2 regions of the Paenibacillus sp. V4I7 genome follow, and region 1 is predicted to be linked to the other one. Evidence: riboswitches for the same ligand, from Rfam matches in the RefSeq annotation. Region 1 holds a riboswitch; the other holds the start of a gene.
The links. A riboswitch is a leader RNA that binds a small molecule or an ion and turns the genes downstream of it on or off. The one in region 1 is predicted to bind FMN.

Region 1 (8,564 bases):
TTAACGAATAAAGGTGACCGTTTAAACCATGTATGGTCATGAGATACAAATAATCTAAACAGAAAATATCTGAAAATAATCTTTTTATATTGGAATTGATATCTCCATCTGTAAACCCTACGGGTAGTGGAAATCCATCATTAAGAATAAATGTGGAGACCTGCTGCATTTGATTCTCAGTTATTTTTATTGCATCGTTAAAAACCTCTTTGATGGACTTATCTTCTATAATGGAAAGCATATATTTAATTACACAATTTACCATTGTGCCATTTACGTATTGCCCCCACAATGCTCCGATTTCCGTCGATGTTAGTTTTAATTGAGTTGTATTCATCTCTTTGTCACCTCTAAAAATTAGATTGTCCAATTAGAGAAGATTTATCATTTATCCCCATAGGATTAACATATCGATCAATCCATCGTCCGACGAAACGTGTCAAGTCTAACAGCAGCGTAGTTGCATTGGTTATCGTTATGAGAGCACCCAGAATATCGAAACCGAAATGCAGTCATCTACTACCATCCTGTCTAACTAGAGATGTGTTTTAGCTATCCCCTATTATACAAATGTCACTCAAACATAAAAAGAGCGGCCCGCGGCTGCTCTTTTTTGTTTCTTTGGTTAGCTGACTATTCCTTACATGCATAATAGAAAGTTCTTTTATCCACACTAGAAGGTATGAAGGAAAAAGCAAAAAAGTGAGGGGGAAAGTTCTAAATGGAAAAGATTTTATTACGAATTTTATTTGCATCATCAGTAGCAGCTGCCCCATTTATTATGAAACGAAATAACCTGCTGATGTATATGACCGTATTCTTTGCAAAATGTGTTTTATCAAGCTCGCTAGATTCAATCTTTATTAAAAAAGGGAATATATCGTACCCCGTTCGACCTTTTGCTAAAATATTTGAAACGAATATTCTGTACGACTTATTATTCTATCCGCTTTTAAGTGTACTATGGGTAAGATGGTCTTATCAAAGTAAACCACTTGAACTCATCACGAGAAGTCTAGTATTTAGTGGACCAATGACTTTGCTTCAATGGTTTTTAGAGAGGAAAACCGATTTGTTTAGATGGAAATCCTGGTCCGCTCTTCATACGTTTGCGTCCATTAACTTTACTTTGTTTACGATAAGAGGGTTTGTGGGTTTATTAAGAAGGATAACGCCTGAGATAAATGTTAGAGGAGGAAATTTCGTAGAGGAACGAGCCAATAGCAAGATGCTTTCACCTGAGTTCATAGCAAGTACGGCAAATCACCGACTGCCAAATGACAACTATGCACAAATCCAATAAAATTGAGAAATTATTATGGGCCATCGCACTCCCTGGGTTTGGTCAGTTTTTAAACGGGAAATATATAAAAGGTATCACGTTGATTATATTGGAATTTATCGTGAATTACATGTCAGAGCTCAATCAAATTATTATCGACAGTTTCAAGGGTAACATTCAAGATGCCATCCAGCAAACCAATTATCATTGGCTCATGTTTTACCCTTGTCTCTACATGTTTGGTATTTGGGATGCTTATAAAGACGGGGGAGATACGGCAGAGTATGCTTATGTTCCTTTTGTATTAGGCGCTTTCCTAGGGACGGTAGGAATCATCTATTCGGATGTGTTTCAACCTTTCGGCATTCTTTTGGGTCCAGTTTGGCTGCCTATGCTATTTTCATTTGTTGGTATTGCTATAGGCGTTGTTATATTTCAATTTTTAAAACGACGCCACTCGATGCTATAAAGGGTCTCTCTGTCAGATGTATAAGACAGTTAGAGATTCTTTTTTTATAAAATCAACTTATGTCAGTGGCTAATCGTCGCGAAAAAGGATTGCCAGTTAAACTGTAACATGTTATTATACACTTTATTAGAATATGAACCTTCGGGGCAGGGTGAAATTCCCTACCGGCGGTGAGGATACGTACGTGTATCTCAAGCCCGCGACTCCCTGTCTGTACAGATTGGGACTGACTTGGTGAAATTCCAAGGCCGACGGTATAGTCCGGATGAGAGAAGGTGAAGGACAACTTGTTAAAAATTCAATTTTTAATAGGTCTGTTTGTCAATGCCCCTGTTGATTGTAACAGGGGCATTGTCTCTTTCAGAAGGTTCAATTCAAAACATCATCTAGGGATCTTTGGGCTAATCTCTCAAAGTTTCTCCTATTGGGAGGTTTTTGAATTGGAAAATGTATTTAAGCTAGGAAGTAAGCGCGCAAGTTTGTATGCAACAAGTAGCAGGGGGATCAATGGGATCTGGTATGTGGCACTCGGAGCTATCCTTTGGGGGTTGGACCCTCTCTTTCGAATCTTATTGTTGAAGAGTTTTACCTCTGCTCAAATTGTGTTCATAGAGCATCTGCTGCTGGCTTGCTATGCCCTTCCAGTGCTGATAAAGTACCGTAAGTCCTTAGCCGGCAAACTAACACTAGCAGTTATTGGCGCACTACTATTTATTTCTTGGGGTGGATCGGCCATAGCTACCATACTCTTCACTTCGGCCTTCGCTCACGGCAGTGCAAACTCCGTCCTGCTTTTACAGAAGCTGCAGCCCTTGTTCGCCATCGTATTGGCTCGAGTACTGCTGAAAGAGACACTGCCTTCCAAATTTTCTGGCTATATCGTAATGGCGCTGCTAGGCACGTATCTGCTGACGTTTGGTTTTGCTTCACCGGAGATGGGCTTGAAGGATTTAGGCACGTTAAGCTGCTTATTTTCAATTCTAGCAGCTGTCTTATGGGGCGGATCGACCGTCATGGGTAAGTTCCTGCTTCAAAAAAACTTGGATTTCCCTGTAGTCACATCGCTGCGATTTCTGATGGCGATCCCGCTGCTAACGGTTGTTCTTTTGGTAAGTGGCGATGCTTGGCATGTAGGTGGTTCTAGTGCAGTTCTAACGCTTATCGCAGTCAACCTGCTGTTCCAGGCCTTTTTCCCAGGGTTGATCAGCATGCTCCTCTATTATAAGGGGCTGTCATCGACAAAGGCATTCTTTGCAACGCTTGCTGAGCTTGCTTTCCCAGCCGTAGGTGTGTGCATAAACTGGGTTGTATTTGGTCAAAAGCTGACCGTAGGACAACTTGTAGGCTTTGTCTTTATTTGGTTAACCCTATGGTTAATGAGCCGCAGTAAAGGAAATGTTTCTGTATAAATATGGACTGATTACAAAAATTTCAATCATTGAACGTAAAAAGAACCCGCTAGATTTAGCGGGTTCTTACTATTTTCTTAGAAGCTAGCTGCAACTTCTTTTGCTTGTGCAATTGCTTTTTCTTTAATGGATTGAGCTTTATCCGGCGTTACAGCCATGCCTTCAACAAAAATGGCTTCGAAGGAAGGGATACCGTAGAATTGCGAGATTTTTTTCAGGTAGCTGAAGCCACTTTCAAATGCTGCAGCAGGGCCTTCGGAATAAATGCCGCCACTCGCTTGAATATGTAGCCCTTTTTTGTTTGTCAACAAACCAACTGGACCACTTTCCGTATATTTGAAAGTTTTACCTGCAACGGAAATTGCATCAATGTAAGCTTTCAATACTGGAGGGAATGAGAAGTTCCACATTGGAGAAACAAAAACATATTTATCAGCAGCAACAAATTGGTCAACGATTGCGCCTAAACGTGCTACTTTTGCTTTTTCTGCATCAGAAAGCTGGTCAAAAGCTGTTCCTGATTGAAGTTTTCCCCAACCGCTGAATACATCAGCATCAATTTGAGGAATATCTTCTTTGAATAGATCCACAGAAATAACCTCATCTGTTGGATTCGCTTCACGGTATGCCTCGATAAATTCTTTACCTACCGCTAGGCTGAATGATGTTTGGTGATCGTGCGGGTGTGCAGTGATATAAAGTACTGTTGCCATAATTAAAACTTCCCTTCTATACTTAAAATAATTACAGTTCTCATTATAACTTATTTTGAGTAAATATCAAATAATAAATTAGTTACTTATAATAAGAGGGGGAACGTGCTAGTCCAACACCTATTTAAATAGAAATAGATTATTGTCTATTCGTTATTAGTTCAATGTCCATACCTCCAATAGAGCAAAATCATACTATATACAATTGGTTAATTGGAGGTGTTACAAACTTGTGGTGTACAATACCCATAAAAAAAATCGAATGACTCCAGCTACAAGAAAACATATACGTAAAAAGAAATGTATCATCAAAAAAAAGAACACAGGTGTATCAGCAGGAATAAAATGGAGGGACTCTAATGCCAGTCGGAAAAAAGACTGTAAAAAGAAAACAAAGATAGTTAGCCCTCTTAAAAGGAAAAAACGGAAACGTGCAGCTTGTCCACAACCAGAAATTAATATAACTGTTCCGCAAGGACCTCAAGGCTCACAAGGACCTCAAGGAACTCAAGGACTTCAAGGACTTCAAGGACCCCAAGGGCTCCAAGGGCCTAGAGGCATACAGGGAGCTCCTGGGCCAACAGGACCTATCATCATCCCTAATCTCAGCACTTTGCTAACTGCTAACAGATATTTATTTATTGCGGACACAGATGTAACTCTCCCAACAGTTATTCCTGCAAATCAATTCACAAACGATGAAAATGAATCAATAGCTGAATTTATAGATTTGGATCAAAATAGTTATGCAAATCTCTACATGAACGGAATCATGCAAGTTGGTGCCTCTTACAGTGTGAGTACAAATGCTTTGGCCATTATAAATGGCAATGACACCATTTTTGCAGGTACCCCAATATTACTTGAGATCGTTCGTTTATCGATTCAAATCATTTCTTGAAATGTTTCAATGTACGCAATTGATTTGCCCTTCCCTTTCACTATCACTAGCATAATCTAGTTGAGAGAAGTGAGGTGATATAAATGCCAATTACAAAACCCTTTATGGCTGCTAGAAGATTCAGTGCTACAATAGCTGACGGAACAGGGGTAGGAGCTGCATATAATATTCTTGCTACAGCCACCATCAATGACGCCGGTGCTGCTGCTACAGCTTTTCCAACTGCTCCTGCGTATTATAATCTTTATATTAATGCACAGATTCAAACAGCTGACACTTCAACAGCTACCACTACGGCTATTACCATTCCAGGCGGAGATGTACTCGATCCTGCGACTCCAATTGTGATCGAATTTATTGTAAACTAATTTTCTTTATTGACGAGATGCCGGCAATTCTTATTGTTTTTAGGATTGTCGGCATTTTCCAAATAATACTCACTGGGTATATTAGTTTCGTACATATCTATTAAAATTACAAGTTAGTAAGGAAGTGAATATAATGGCGATTATAACCCCTATCCTTCCGCCAATCGTTTCGGGATATATTTATAATGTAAGTGCTCAAACTGTTGCTATAGAGGCTGATACTATTTTTGATACAAATGGTATTCTTAAACCTGGAATTACGCATGTCCCCGGAACAACCGAGATTGCAGTTACTAATCCGGGCAACTATGAAGTTACTTTTTCCGCATCGGGTGTAGAGCCCAACCAATTCGCACTATGTGTAAATGGCACGCCGGTTACGGGAACCGTCTACGGTTCAGGTGCAGGCACGCAGCATAACAATGGGCAGGCTATAATCGCTTTAGATGCCAGCGATGTTCTTACTCTACGAAATCATAGTTCAGCTGCTGCGGTTACCCTTCAGACTTTGGCTGGCGGCACACAAACAAACGTAAATGCTTCGGTAATTATCAAAAAAATAAGTTAGTTTCAAATCAGGATCGCCCAGTGAGCAAGTTCAGCTCACTTACGGGCGGTTCTTTTTTATGAAAAGAAGCACAAGAGTGGTAATCAAGGCTTTTGATTATTTGAAGATTTACAAATTATTATCTTGTGGTAAACACACGAAAAACAGTTCGGCGTTATTTTAGATATGTGGGAACGGTCTCACACGAAGAAATGGGGTTGCAGCATGGAGCTTACGATTAAGGAGATTGCCCTGCGTGCCGGTGTATCCAAATCAACCGTGTCGCGGGTGATTTCTGGCAAGGGCTATACCAGCTTGGAGGTGCGCGATAAGGTGCTCCAGCTGATTGAAGAATTACAATATAAGCCCAATGCAGTGGCAAGGGCTATGGTTTCACAGAGAACGCACAACATTGGCGTACTCATTTATCGTCAGCATCATCCTATTGCGTCTCATCCGTTTTACGGCAAAATTCTTGATGCTATTTTGATGACAGCCGCAAGCTTGAATTATTCCGTTTTCGTTACAACAGATCATGATATGTCGCTGCGTTCTGCTGATTTTATGATGGAAAAAAGGGTGGACGGACTGATCCTGATCAGTCGCTTGCAACAGAACGTCATTGATTACATCGCTAACTTCGGAGTTCCCTATGTGATGGTCAATGGCTCCACGGATGTCGACGGGGTCATGCATATTGTCAATCAAGACGAGGAAGGCGGACGGATGGTCGCTGAGTATCTAACGGATTTAGGGCATCGTCAGATTTTCGTGATTGCCGGACCACAGACGCATCGCAGCCACAATTTAAGGCTGAAAGGTTTTAAGAATTTCATGGCAGAAATGGGGGTTCCAATCCCATCATCTTCGATCTTACAGGCATCAACTTCCACCTTCGGAGAAGGGTATGAGATAATGCGCACCCATTGGGATCAGTTTCGTGCAGGCGGGTATACATCGCTATTTGCTACCAACGATATGATAGCGCTGGGTACCATGAAGTTCATGTTGGAGCAATCGGTACGCATTCCTGAACAAGTAGCGGTTGTAGGCTTTGATGATATTGATTTTGCCGCTATGTTCTCACCCTCTTTAACAACCATCAGGGTCAATACAGAGGAGATGGGGACTCAAGCCTTTAGCTTGTTAGACAAGCTCATCCGCCAGGAAGATAGCATTGAGAATCCTAAGCAGCTTGTACCCAAATTGATTGTCCGGCAATCTACGAAATCATTTTCATAGGAGAGGAGTGGTTAGTCCGCATGCGCTGGTATCTAAAGGCGATAGGTCCACGTAAAATCGTGGAATTTATCATACTTGTTGTGTTCGTCATCTTTTTCTTGGGCCCGCTGCTCAACTTGGCCATACTGGCTTTTACCGGCAAATGGACCTACCCAGATATCTTGCCGCATGAATGGTCACTGAAATGGTGGACATTTGTGTTACAGCAGGAGGATATCGCGAAATCAATCGGCTTGTCGTTTATGATCGCATCCATCGTGACCGCTCTATCCATTGTGCTTTGTATCCCAGCAGCCTATGCGTTTGCTCGCATACGTTTTCCGCTTAGCCGTTTTTTCTTGTTCTCGTTTCTGCTGACACATGCTTTTCCGAAAATGGGACTTTACGTTTCGATCGCTGTGCTCTTTTACAAACTTGGATTAATGAACACTTTGATAAGTGTTGTTTTGATCCATATGATCAATGTACTCATGTTCATGACCTGGATTCCAACGGCTGCGTTCCGTAATGTGCATACAGCGGTAAGCTAAGGATCGATTTTGCTTATGAACCCAAAAACCTAGAAGATCAGGAACAATCGAAAACGATGATTTTCGAGAGTATAAACAAGTACACGGAACCCAATCAGCGTGAGCGAGTTCAGGCGAAATGGGAATCCTTCCTGCCGCTGAAAAACTTTAATAACGGTGTCTGTCGACGACCCTGAACGGCACCGCGGTGCGGGGCATCGGCATGATCCTGAGCAGTCGTTATTTATTGGTGAGCAGGAAGCTTCCCCAGGTTTTGTGAGTGGTAAAATACTAACAGGCATGTGGCATGTCACATTAAGTTTGCATACGATTGTTACAGAAAGCTGCCGTTACACATTGCAAATTCATCAAGAGGAGGAGTAAGCGGCATGCCTTGGATTGCTTGTGAATTACACAGTCATACTTTCCATAGCGACGGAAAACAAACACTCATGGAGCTTGCTATTGGTGCAAAGGCGCTTGGTTTCGAGTGTATCGCGCTGACCGATCACAATACCATGACAGGTTTAAATGATAAAGATGCTGTGGAACAGGAAACCGGAATTTCGATCATTTCCGGGATGGAATGGACAACCTTTTATGGCCATATGGTTACGTTAGGACTGACCCATTTTGCTGATTGGCGCCCGGTGGGCCCAGACGATATCCATAAAGGGATTGCTGATGTTCATAGGAGCGGGGGGATTGTCGGTATGGCACATCCTTATCGCATAGGAAGTCCAATTTGTACGGGCTGCTTCTGGGAATTCAATATTGAGGATTGGAACGATATGGACTATATCGAGGTTTGGTAAGGCACGTTCCCTTCGATTAAAACAGACAATGACCGCGCCTACCGATTGTGGACCGACAAGCTGAATGAAGGCTACCGGATTGCGGCCACGTCAGGGCGAGATTGGCATGCCCAAGTACAAACGGATGAACCGGTATCGGTGACATATCTCGACATCGATGACGGGGAAGAGACGGTGACGAACTGAGCTGTGCGTGCACTTGCGGCTGGTAGAGTATCAGTAACTATGGGACCTTTGTTAATACTAGAAATACGGACCGATACTGCGTGCTACGGTGTCGGGGACGTCGTTCCTCGGCAGGGTCGCAGC
Region 2 (8,564 bases), 320 kb from region 1:
CTGTCCTTTTTGATTTTATGTCCTAGCGTGTATTGTCAAAAGCGCATGCCATATGGTACTTTTAATAGTAATGTACATTAACCTCTTTGGCGGCATATAGCAAGAAGATGGTTCAGGGAGAGGGGAAAATAAAGCTATGTATTTACATGGTACTAGTAAAATAAACGACCAAGGCCACCTCGAAATCGGCGGTGTCGATGCAACGAAATTGGTTGCAGAATACGGCACTCCTTTATATGTATTTGACGAAGCGCTAGTACGTGGACGCTGCCGTGAATTCGTAGAAGCTTTCAAAGCGTCGGGTCTGAAATTCCAAGTGGCTTATGCCAGCAAAGCATTCTGCGTAATGGCGATGTGCCGAATTGTAGATGAAGAGGGAATGTCACTTGACGTTGTTTCCGATGGTGAGCTTTATACAGCGCTGCAAGCAGGTTTCCCAGCGGATCGAATTCATTTCCATGGCAATAACAAAACAATCGCTGAATTGGAAATGGCAATTGATGCCGAAATCGGCTGTTTCGTCGTAGATAACTTTATCGAACTTCAAATGTTGAATGCGATTGCCGAAGAGAAACGCCAAGAGGTGAAGATCTTACTGCGTATTACGCCGGGCGTTGAGGCACATACGCATGAATATATTTCTACAGGCCAGACGGATTCCAAATTCGGTTTCGACATGGGCAATGGCTCGGCATTCCTGGCGGTTCAAGAAGCTTCGCAATTAAGCAACGTGGAGTTATTGGGCGTTCATTCCCATATTGGCTCCCAAATTTTTGAAGTAGAGGGCTTCCGCATGGCAGCTGAGAAAGTGGCTGGCTTTGCGGTTCAAGTTCGTAAAGAAATCGGTGTGACGTTCAAGGTCATTAACCTTGGCGGCGGTTTCGGAATTCGTTATGTGAGCGAAGATAGCCCGCTTCCGGTTGCTGTTTATGTTAAAGCTATAACAGACGCGATTAAAGAGAATTTCGGCAGCAATGATTTTCCAATGCCTGAAATTTGGGTTGAACCAGGCCGCAGCATCGTTGGTGACGCGGGAACAACACTGTACACTGTTGGTACAACAAAGGATATTCCAGGGGTGCGTAAATATGTAGCTGTAGATGGCGGCATGACGGATAACCCGCGTCCTGCTTTGTATGAGGCTGTGTATGAGGCGATGTTGGCTAACCGTGCTACAGAGCAACCGACAGAGGTTGTATCTATTGCAGGGAAATGCTGTGAGAGCGGCGATATGCTGATCTGGGATCTGAACCTGCCAAAAGTTAGTTCAGGAGACGTTCTAGCAGTATCTTGCACAGGTGCATACAATTATGCAATGGCAAGCAATTATAACCGTATCCGCCGTCCTGGTGTTGTCTTCGTGAAAGATGGTCAAAGTGATCTCGTCGTAAAACGCGAAACGTTCGATAACATCGTTGGTAATGACCTCATTCCTGCAAGAATGAAACAAATGAGCGAGACCGTTTAGGTTGTTTTATATAAAAAGAAGGAAACCTCAAGCTTATACGGGGTTTCCTTCTTTGTGTTTTCTCCATCTCGAGATGGACTGCTCGTCCACTTTAAGCAGCGCAGGAAGCACATTTTCGCAGTCAAACAGGACATGGTCGGGGTAGAATGATGTTAGAAATATAGCGCAGTTTGTGAAATGGAAGTTTTCATAGTAGAATAAGATATTATTTCCTAAAGGAGTGGACCACAAATGGCCAAACAAGCAAAAATTAAACTAGCAGGTGGCGGCGAAGTTGTCATCGATCTTTTCGAAAACGATGCACCGAATACCGTTGCTAACTTTGAAAAATTAGCAAACTCCGGTTTCTACAACGGACTTGTTTTTCATCGTGTTATTCCAGGATTCGTAGCACAAGGTGGTTGTCCTACAGGAACAGGAACTGGTGGCCCTGGTTACCAAATCAACTGTGAAATCAACCCGAACAAACATGAGCGCGGCTCCTTGGCTATGGCTCATGCAGGCAGAAATACAGGTGGAAGCCAGTTCTATATTGCTTACCAACCGCAACCGCATTTGGATGGACAGCATACCGTATTTGGTAAAGTATCCAAAGGCATGGAATTAGTCGATGCTTTCAAAGGCAAAGATTTGATGGAGAAAGTTGAAGTTGTAGAAGTATAATTTGTCATAATCGAAAAGACGCCCGTTGATTAATTTCAATGGGTTCTTTTTTAATTTAATTCCGAGTGAATTCATAGAAAAAGTAAGAAATTAATGTGAAAAGGAAAAAAGCACTTGCTTTTTGTAAGTGTGAGTGATAAATTTTTCATTACCAAAGTAATTTTTAGCTAGTTCTTAGTTGTAAGTTACTTTTATATGTATGCAAACCTTCGGGGCGTGGTGAAATTCCACACCGGCGGTGATTCGATAACATGTACCCGTTACATGATTTCGATAAGTCCGTGACCCGTTTTGAAGCTAGCGGTACCTAAAACATAGCTTCGCTACGGCTGATCCGGTGCAATTCCGGAACCGACAGTATAGTCTGGATGGGAGAAGGAAAACGCGAACATTTGATTCGCTATGCATACTTGTACATTTTTTCACGTAAACAAAAATTCGGCAGGTCTGTCTTTTGAAGCAGATACGTCGTTGTTGTTTGATTTGATCAAAAATGCAGCAAGTATGGATGGATGAAGCTTCTTCGTGTTATCTAGAAAATCTCTGGCCCCTATCCGATACACGGAGGGGCCTTTTTGCATTCAAAATTTGGATGGACCTGAAAGGCGGTGAACTTTGTGCATGTACTGAATGACGAAGCTTACATGAGACTAGCTTTGCAAATGGCTGAAAGTGCTCTTGGTCAGACGGGAATTAATCCTGTGGTAGGGTGTGTTCTTGTTAAAAATGGGCGCATCGTTGGTATGGGAGCGCACTTAAAGCGCGGACATGGCCATGCCGAGGTTCTCGCCTTGCAAATGGCAGGCGAGGAAGCAAAGGGAAGCACGGCTTATGTGACATTAGAGCCATGCAGTCACTTTGGCAAAACGCCGCCCTGCAGCGACCGACTCATTGAGGCCGGCGTGTTACGGGTTGTCGTCGCTGGAACTGATCCGAACCCGCAGGTTGGTGGGACAGGCATCGCTAAACTGCGTGAGCATGGTCTCGACGTAACCGTTGGGCTGCTTGCAGAGGAGGCCGCGGCAATGAACGAGGCCTTCAACAAATACATCGTCACCCGTAAGCCTTATGTGACGATGAAGACTGCGAGCACGCTCGACGGCCGCATTGCCTCGAAGACCGGCGACAGCAAATGGATCACGTCGCCAGCGTCTCGTGCCTTCGTTCATACCCTGCGCCATCGGCATCAGGGTATCATGGTCGGCGCCAGCACCATCATCGCCGACGACCCGCTGCTGAGCGCGCGCGGCGACGTACCGGCTGTGCAGCCGGTACGGATCGTCGCGGACTCGCTCTTGCGAGTCCCGCTGGGCGCCCGGGTGCTCACGGAGCAGGATCGTCAGCCGACGATCCTGCTCGCGAGCTCGCAGGCGCCCGCAGAGCGTCGTGCCGCGCTGGAAGCGCGCGGCATCACGGTCCTCACCTGCGGGGACGGCCCGCAGGTGGACCTGACGCTCGCCATGCGGAAGCTCGGCGAGCGCGAGATCGGCTCCATCCTTCTAGAGGGTGGAGGGAAGCTCAACGGCGCTATGCTGGAGCAGCGCCTGATCGACAAGCTGGTGCTGATGTTTGCGCCGAAAATCATCGGCGGAGGCTCTGCAGCACCTGTAAACATCAACTTCGATGGAATCGCGAAGATGGATGATGCGATTACGCTCGACCGACTCAAGGTCGAGCAGTTTGGACCGGATATTTGCATAACTGGCTATCCGAATTATAAGAGCTAACGAATGGAGGACTTGCATGTTTACCGGAATTATTGAAGAAATCGGCCACATGCGCCGCATTCATAGTCAAGGGCAAGCCATGGTGTTGACCATTGCTGCCAAGAAAGTGCTTGAAGATGTCCACCTGGGTGACAGTATATCTGTAAATGGCGTCTGTTTGACAGTCATTTCCTTTGATAACGACTCATTTTCAGTGGATGTTATGCCAGAAACATACCGTAAGACGAATCTTCGCAAACTACAAACTGGCACCCGCGTGAATTTGGAGCGAGCGATGGCAGCGAATGGCCGGTTCGGGGGGCACATTGTTCAAGGGCATGTGGATGCAACCGCAACGATCCTTTCACGAATACCCGAGGAAAATGCGGTCGTTTACCGGTTCGAACCGGAGAATAAACACATTTTCCGATATATCATTACTGGGGGTTCCATCACAATTGACGGCATAAGCCTTACCGTTGTTGATGTTAATGATCGTGAAGTGGCGGTTTCCATCATCCCGCATACCCTTGCTCAAACGGTCCTACATGATAAAAAGGCTGGGGATACGGTCAACATAGAATGTGACGTGCTAGGCAAATATATGGAGCGTCTACTAAAGTTCGGTCCATCTGAAACTTCGGATGGAAGCGGGAAAAAACAAAGTACGCTTACTGCGAGCTTTCTTGCCGATAACGGCTTTATGTAGAAACAACGAAGTCAGCTTTGCTAAAGCAAAACTCAGGCTTATGCTTACGAAGATAGTTTTGCTAAAGCAAAACTCTTAGGAGAGGTGAATATGACAAAAATAATCTTCAACACCATAGAAGAAGCGCTAAACGATCTCAAACTCGGTAAAGTCATTATTGCTGTGGACGATGAAGATCGTGAGAATGAGGGCGATTTTATCGCACTTGCCGATAAAACAACGCCAGAGGTCATTAATTTCATGATCAAAGAAGGACGTGGACTTGTTTGTGCACCAATAACGGAAGAACGTGCACAAGAACTTGAACTGCCTCCCATGGTCGCACGGAATACGGATTATCACGGAACAGCGTTTACTGTTTCTGTTGATCATATGGATACTAGTACAGGGATATCTGCGCATGAGCGATCTAGAACGATTATGGGCTTGATTGATCCGACAGCAAAACCTCAGGATTTCCGAAGACCAGGTCACATTTTCCCTTTAATTGCCAAAAAGGGCGGCGTGCTCCGCAGAACTGGGCATACAGAAGCGGCAGTTGATTTGGCTATCATGTGTGAATCTTATCCAGCAGCGGTCATTTGTGAAGTCATCAAGGAAGACGGGACGATGGCGCGTGTACCGGATCTAATGGAAATTGCAGCGAAACATGATCTGTGTATTATCACGATACAGGACTTAATCCAATATCGAAATCAGCAGGAGAAATTGGTTCAACGTGAGGTTGAAATTAAGCTTCCAACCGATTTCGGTATATTCAAGGCTATTGCTTATACGAACCTGCTTGATAACAAAGAGCACGTGGCCCTTGTCAAAGGGACAATTGACTCTTCGAAACCAACGTTGGTACGCGTGCATTCCGAGTGCTTGACTGGGGATGTCTTCCATTCTCATCGCTGCGACTGCGGTCCACAATTGGATGCTGCATTAAAACAGATTGATGAAGAGGGCAATGGTGTATTATTATATATGCGACAGGAAGGTCGGGGAATCGGTTTAATCAACAAATTGAAGGCTTATGCCTTGCAAGAGCAGGGATTAGACACCGTAGAAGCGAATATTAAGCTAGGCTTTGCTCCAGATCTTCGGGATTATGGGATTGGGGCGCAAATTTTGAAAGATCTTGGCATCACGCAGCTTCGACTATTAACGAATAATCCACGCAAAATTAAAGGTTTGGAAGGTTACGGCCTAGAAGTGGTTGAGCGGGTTCCGATTCAAATGGATAGTAAGGCTGATAATCTCAATTATTTACAAACGAAGAAAAACAAGCTAGGCCATATGCTGAGTTTCCATGACTCTGGCAGCGGCATATAAACTAATCTAATCCAAATAACTTGTTCAAATAAGAAAGGGAGAATCTCACTATGGCTAACATTTTTGAAGGGCATTTAATTTCGCAAAACTTGAAATATGGTATCGTTGTAGGTCGTTTTAATGAATTTATTACATCCAAATTGTTGGGTGGCGCACAGGACGCTCTGAAACGTCATGGCGTAAATGAAGATGAAGTAGATATCGCTTGGGTACCAGGCGCATTTGAACTTCCGCTAATTGCTCAAAAAATGGCTGAAAGCGGAAAGTACGATGCTGTTATTACACTAGGTGCGGTAATTCGAGGATCAACTCCGCATTTTGATTATGTGTGCAGCGAAGTAGCGAAGGGTGTAGCTGCTATTAATCTGAAAACAGGCGTTCCTACAATTTTCGGTGTTTTAACAACAGATTCCATTGAGCAAGCGGTAGAACGTGCGGGTACCAAAGCTGGAAATAAAGGTTGGGAAGCTGCTGTAACAGCGATTGAAATGGCGAATTTGACGAAGCAATTCACTTCGTAATGCTTTCTTATTATCATCTGGAAACACTGCTGCCTAGGTTGCTCGCTTTTCTGATCGCAATGACGCTGCACGACGCAGCTCATGCGGGGGCGGCTTGGCTGCTCGGAGATCGTACAGCCCGAGAAAGCAAACGGTTATCGCTAAACCCCTTGGCACATTTAGATGCCTTGGGGCTAGCTATGATCATCTTCGGCCCCTATGGCTGGTCGAAGAAATTACCAGTAGATGAATCACGTTTTAAGAAAAGACCCAGGCTATCCCACACACTTGTTTATTTAGCGGGTCCTTTTACGAATTTGCTGCTCGTTTTGTTCTTCTGGTGGCTCTATTTCTTTCTTCCGGCTATGGTAGGAGGAGGGACTGAGTCCATAACCGTTGAACAGTGGCGAGTCTATTTGCAGTACTGCGTCATCGTCAATTTAATGATTTGTCTTATACATATGCTGCCTCTTTATCCGCTCGACGGATGGTATGTTTTGAAAGGACTTGTTCCTTCCCAGAAGCAAGGATGGTTTACACGTAATCAACGCTATGCACTTATTCTAGTTATTGTTTTACTGATTACACCGGTTGGACAATGGGCGCTCGGACATATTTATCCGTTTGCCGCGCAGTTTGTTATGAATCTATTTTCAATATGACAAGGGGGAGAACAAAATGAAAGTAACCTATAAGTTAGAAGCATTTGAAGGCCCCCTTGATCTATTGCTTCATCTTATCGATAAAAATGAACTTGACATTTATAATATTCCGATCAAAGAAATTACAGACCAGTACTTGGGTTATGTTCAAGCAATGCATGAATTGGAGCTGGATATTACGAGTGAATTTCTTGTGATGGCAGCAACACTTCTCTCTATCAAGAGCAAAATGCTATTACCTAAGCCGCCTGTTATTGAATTTGATGAATATTTTGATGATATGGACGACTCTCTAGATCCTCGCGCAGAGCTTGTTGCGAAGCTGATTGAATACCGGAAGTATAAATCGATTGCCGATATGCTTAGGGATAAAGAAGTAGAACGCAGTCTGGTGTATACACGTGAACCTGAGGATTTAACGCCATACCTGCCTGATATCCAGGAGAATCCTGTTGAGGGGCTTGATGTCGCTGACCTCTTATTTGCCTTTCAACGGACTTTACGGAAGCTGGCTAACCGCAATGTCGTTACAAGAATTCGAAGAGATGAAATATCCGTCAAAGACCGCATTAGAGAGGTTGTCGACTTACTAAAAGTTAAAGGTGGCAAGCTGCTTTTCTCGAAGCTATTCGATTACGAAATGACACGTGAAGAAATCGTTGTGACTTTCTTAGCGATACTCGAATTAATGAAAATGAAAAAAGTTATTTGTTATCAGTACAAGCTATTTGAAGACATCGTCATCCAAGCGAAAGAGGAGGTTTCTGACATTGACACTCAATTTTCCACAGATGAAATCAATTATTGAAGGACTGCTCTTTGCCTCTGGCGACGAAGGCTTGGATGCCAAGCAATTAGCTGAAGTCATGGAGCTTGATCTTTATTTGATTCGTGATCTGCTCAAAGATATGAGAACGGAGTTCAAACGAAAGGGGCGTGGCGTTCAGATTGTGGAAGTAGCTGGGGCCTATCAGTTAACAACCTTAGCTGAGCATGCGCCCTATTTTGAACGACTAGCTTATTCACCTTCACGATCATCCCTATCACAAGCCGCGTTAGAGACTTTATCCATCGTTGCTTATAAACAACCAATTACAAGAGTCGAAATTGAGGAGATCCGCGGCGTGAAATGTGATCGGGCCTTAGCAACCTTAACCGGCAAAGACTTGATAACGGAAGTCGGACGCGCCGACGCGGTTGGTAGACCGATATTGTACGGAACCTCCAAGCAATTTCTAGAATATTTCGGGCTTAGTTCGATTACGGAGCTCCCGGATTCGGCAAGCTTCCAAGGGAATTTTGATCTGGAAGAAGAGACGCGTCTATTATTTGACCGATTAGGCGGAGATCAGAAGCAGATTACTCTTGAAGATGTAAGTGATGAAACTGAATGAGTACCCGCCCACATGCATTTCATTTCCTTTTTAGGGTCATACTAACTCCACCTACGAGAAGACTTTTTCTTGCAGGTGGAGTTTTTTGCTAAACGGAGAGACTTTGAGCTACGCTCAAAGATCCCAATGCGGAGAGACTTTGAGC

Region 2: linked by a shared signal. The riboswitch ahead of ribD (bifunctional diaminohydroxyphosphoribosylaminopyrimidine deaminase/5-amino-6-(5-phosphoribosylamino)uracil reductase RibD) and the one ahead of QFZ80_RS08640 (DMT family transporter) in region 1 are both predicted to bind FMN.

Annotation. Positions count from the first base shown of each region.
Region 1 is NZ_JAUSZD010000002.1:1,655,748-1,664,311, forward strand. It holds gene QFZ80_RS08625 (DUF3231 family protein) at 1-337, opposite strand, end outside; gene QFZ80_RS08630 (CBO0543 family protein) at 722-1,303, shown strand; gene QFZ80_RS08635 (hypothetical protein) at 1,383-1,751, shown strand; FMN riboswitch at 1,885-2,032, shown strand; gene QFZ80_RS08640 (DMT family transporter) at 2,192-3,160, shown strand; gene QFZ80_RS08645 (FMN-dependent NADH-azoreductase) at 3,238-3,873, opposite strand; gene QFZ80_RS08650 (DUF4183 domain-containing protein) at 4,106-4,774, shown strand; gene QFZ80_RS08655 (DUF4183 domain-containing protein) at 4,858-5,142, shown strand; gene QFZ80_RS08660 (BclA C-terminal domain-containing protein) at 5,276-5,710, shown strand; gene QFZ80_RS08665 (LacI family DNA-binding transcriptional regulator) at 5,915-6,931, shown strand; partial or broken gene QFZ80_RS08670 (ABC transporter permease) at 6,952-7,452, shown strand; gene QFZ80_RS08675 (hypothetical protein) at 7,618-7,824, shown strand; gene QFZ80_RS08680 (CehA/McbA family metallohydrolase) at 7,830-8,255, shown strand; gene QFZ80_RS08685 (CehA/McbA family metallohydrolase domain-containing protein) at 8,481-8,564, shown strand, end outside.
Region 2 is NZ_JAUSZD010000002.1:1,975,035-1,983,598, forward strand. It holds gene lysA (diaminopimelate decarboxylase) at 137-1,468, shown strand; gene QFZ80_RS10125 (peptidylprolyl isomerase) at 1,700-2,131, shown strand; FMN riboswitch at 2,333-2,515, shown strand; gene ribD (bifunctional diaminohydroxyphosphoribosylaminopyrimidine deaminase/5-amino-6-(5-phosphoribosylamino)uracil reductase RibD) at 2,749-3,858, shown strand; gene ribE (riboflavin synthase) at 3,875-4,546, shown strand; gene QFZ80_RS10140 (bifunctional 3,4-dihydroxy-2-butanone-4-phosphate synthase/GTP cyclohydrolase II) at 4,637-5,863, shown strand; gene ribH (6,7-dimethyl-8-ribityllumazine synthase) at 5,914-6,384, shown strand; gene QFZ80_RS10150 (site-2 protease family protein) at 6,384-7,025, shown strand; gene QFZ80_RS10155 (segregation and condensation protein A) at 7,042-7,833, shown strand; gene scpB (SMC-Scp complex subunit ScpB) at 7,817-8,419, shown strand.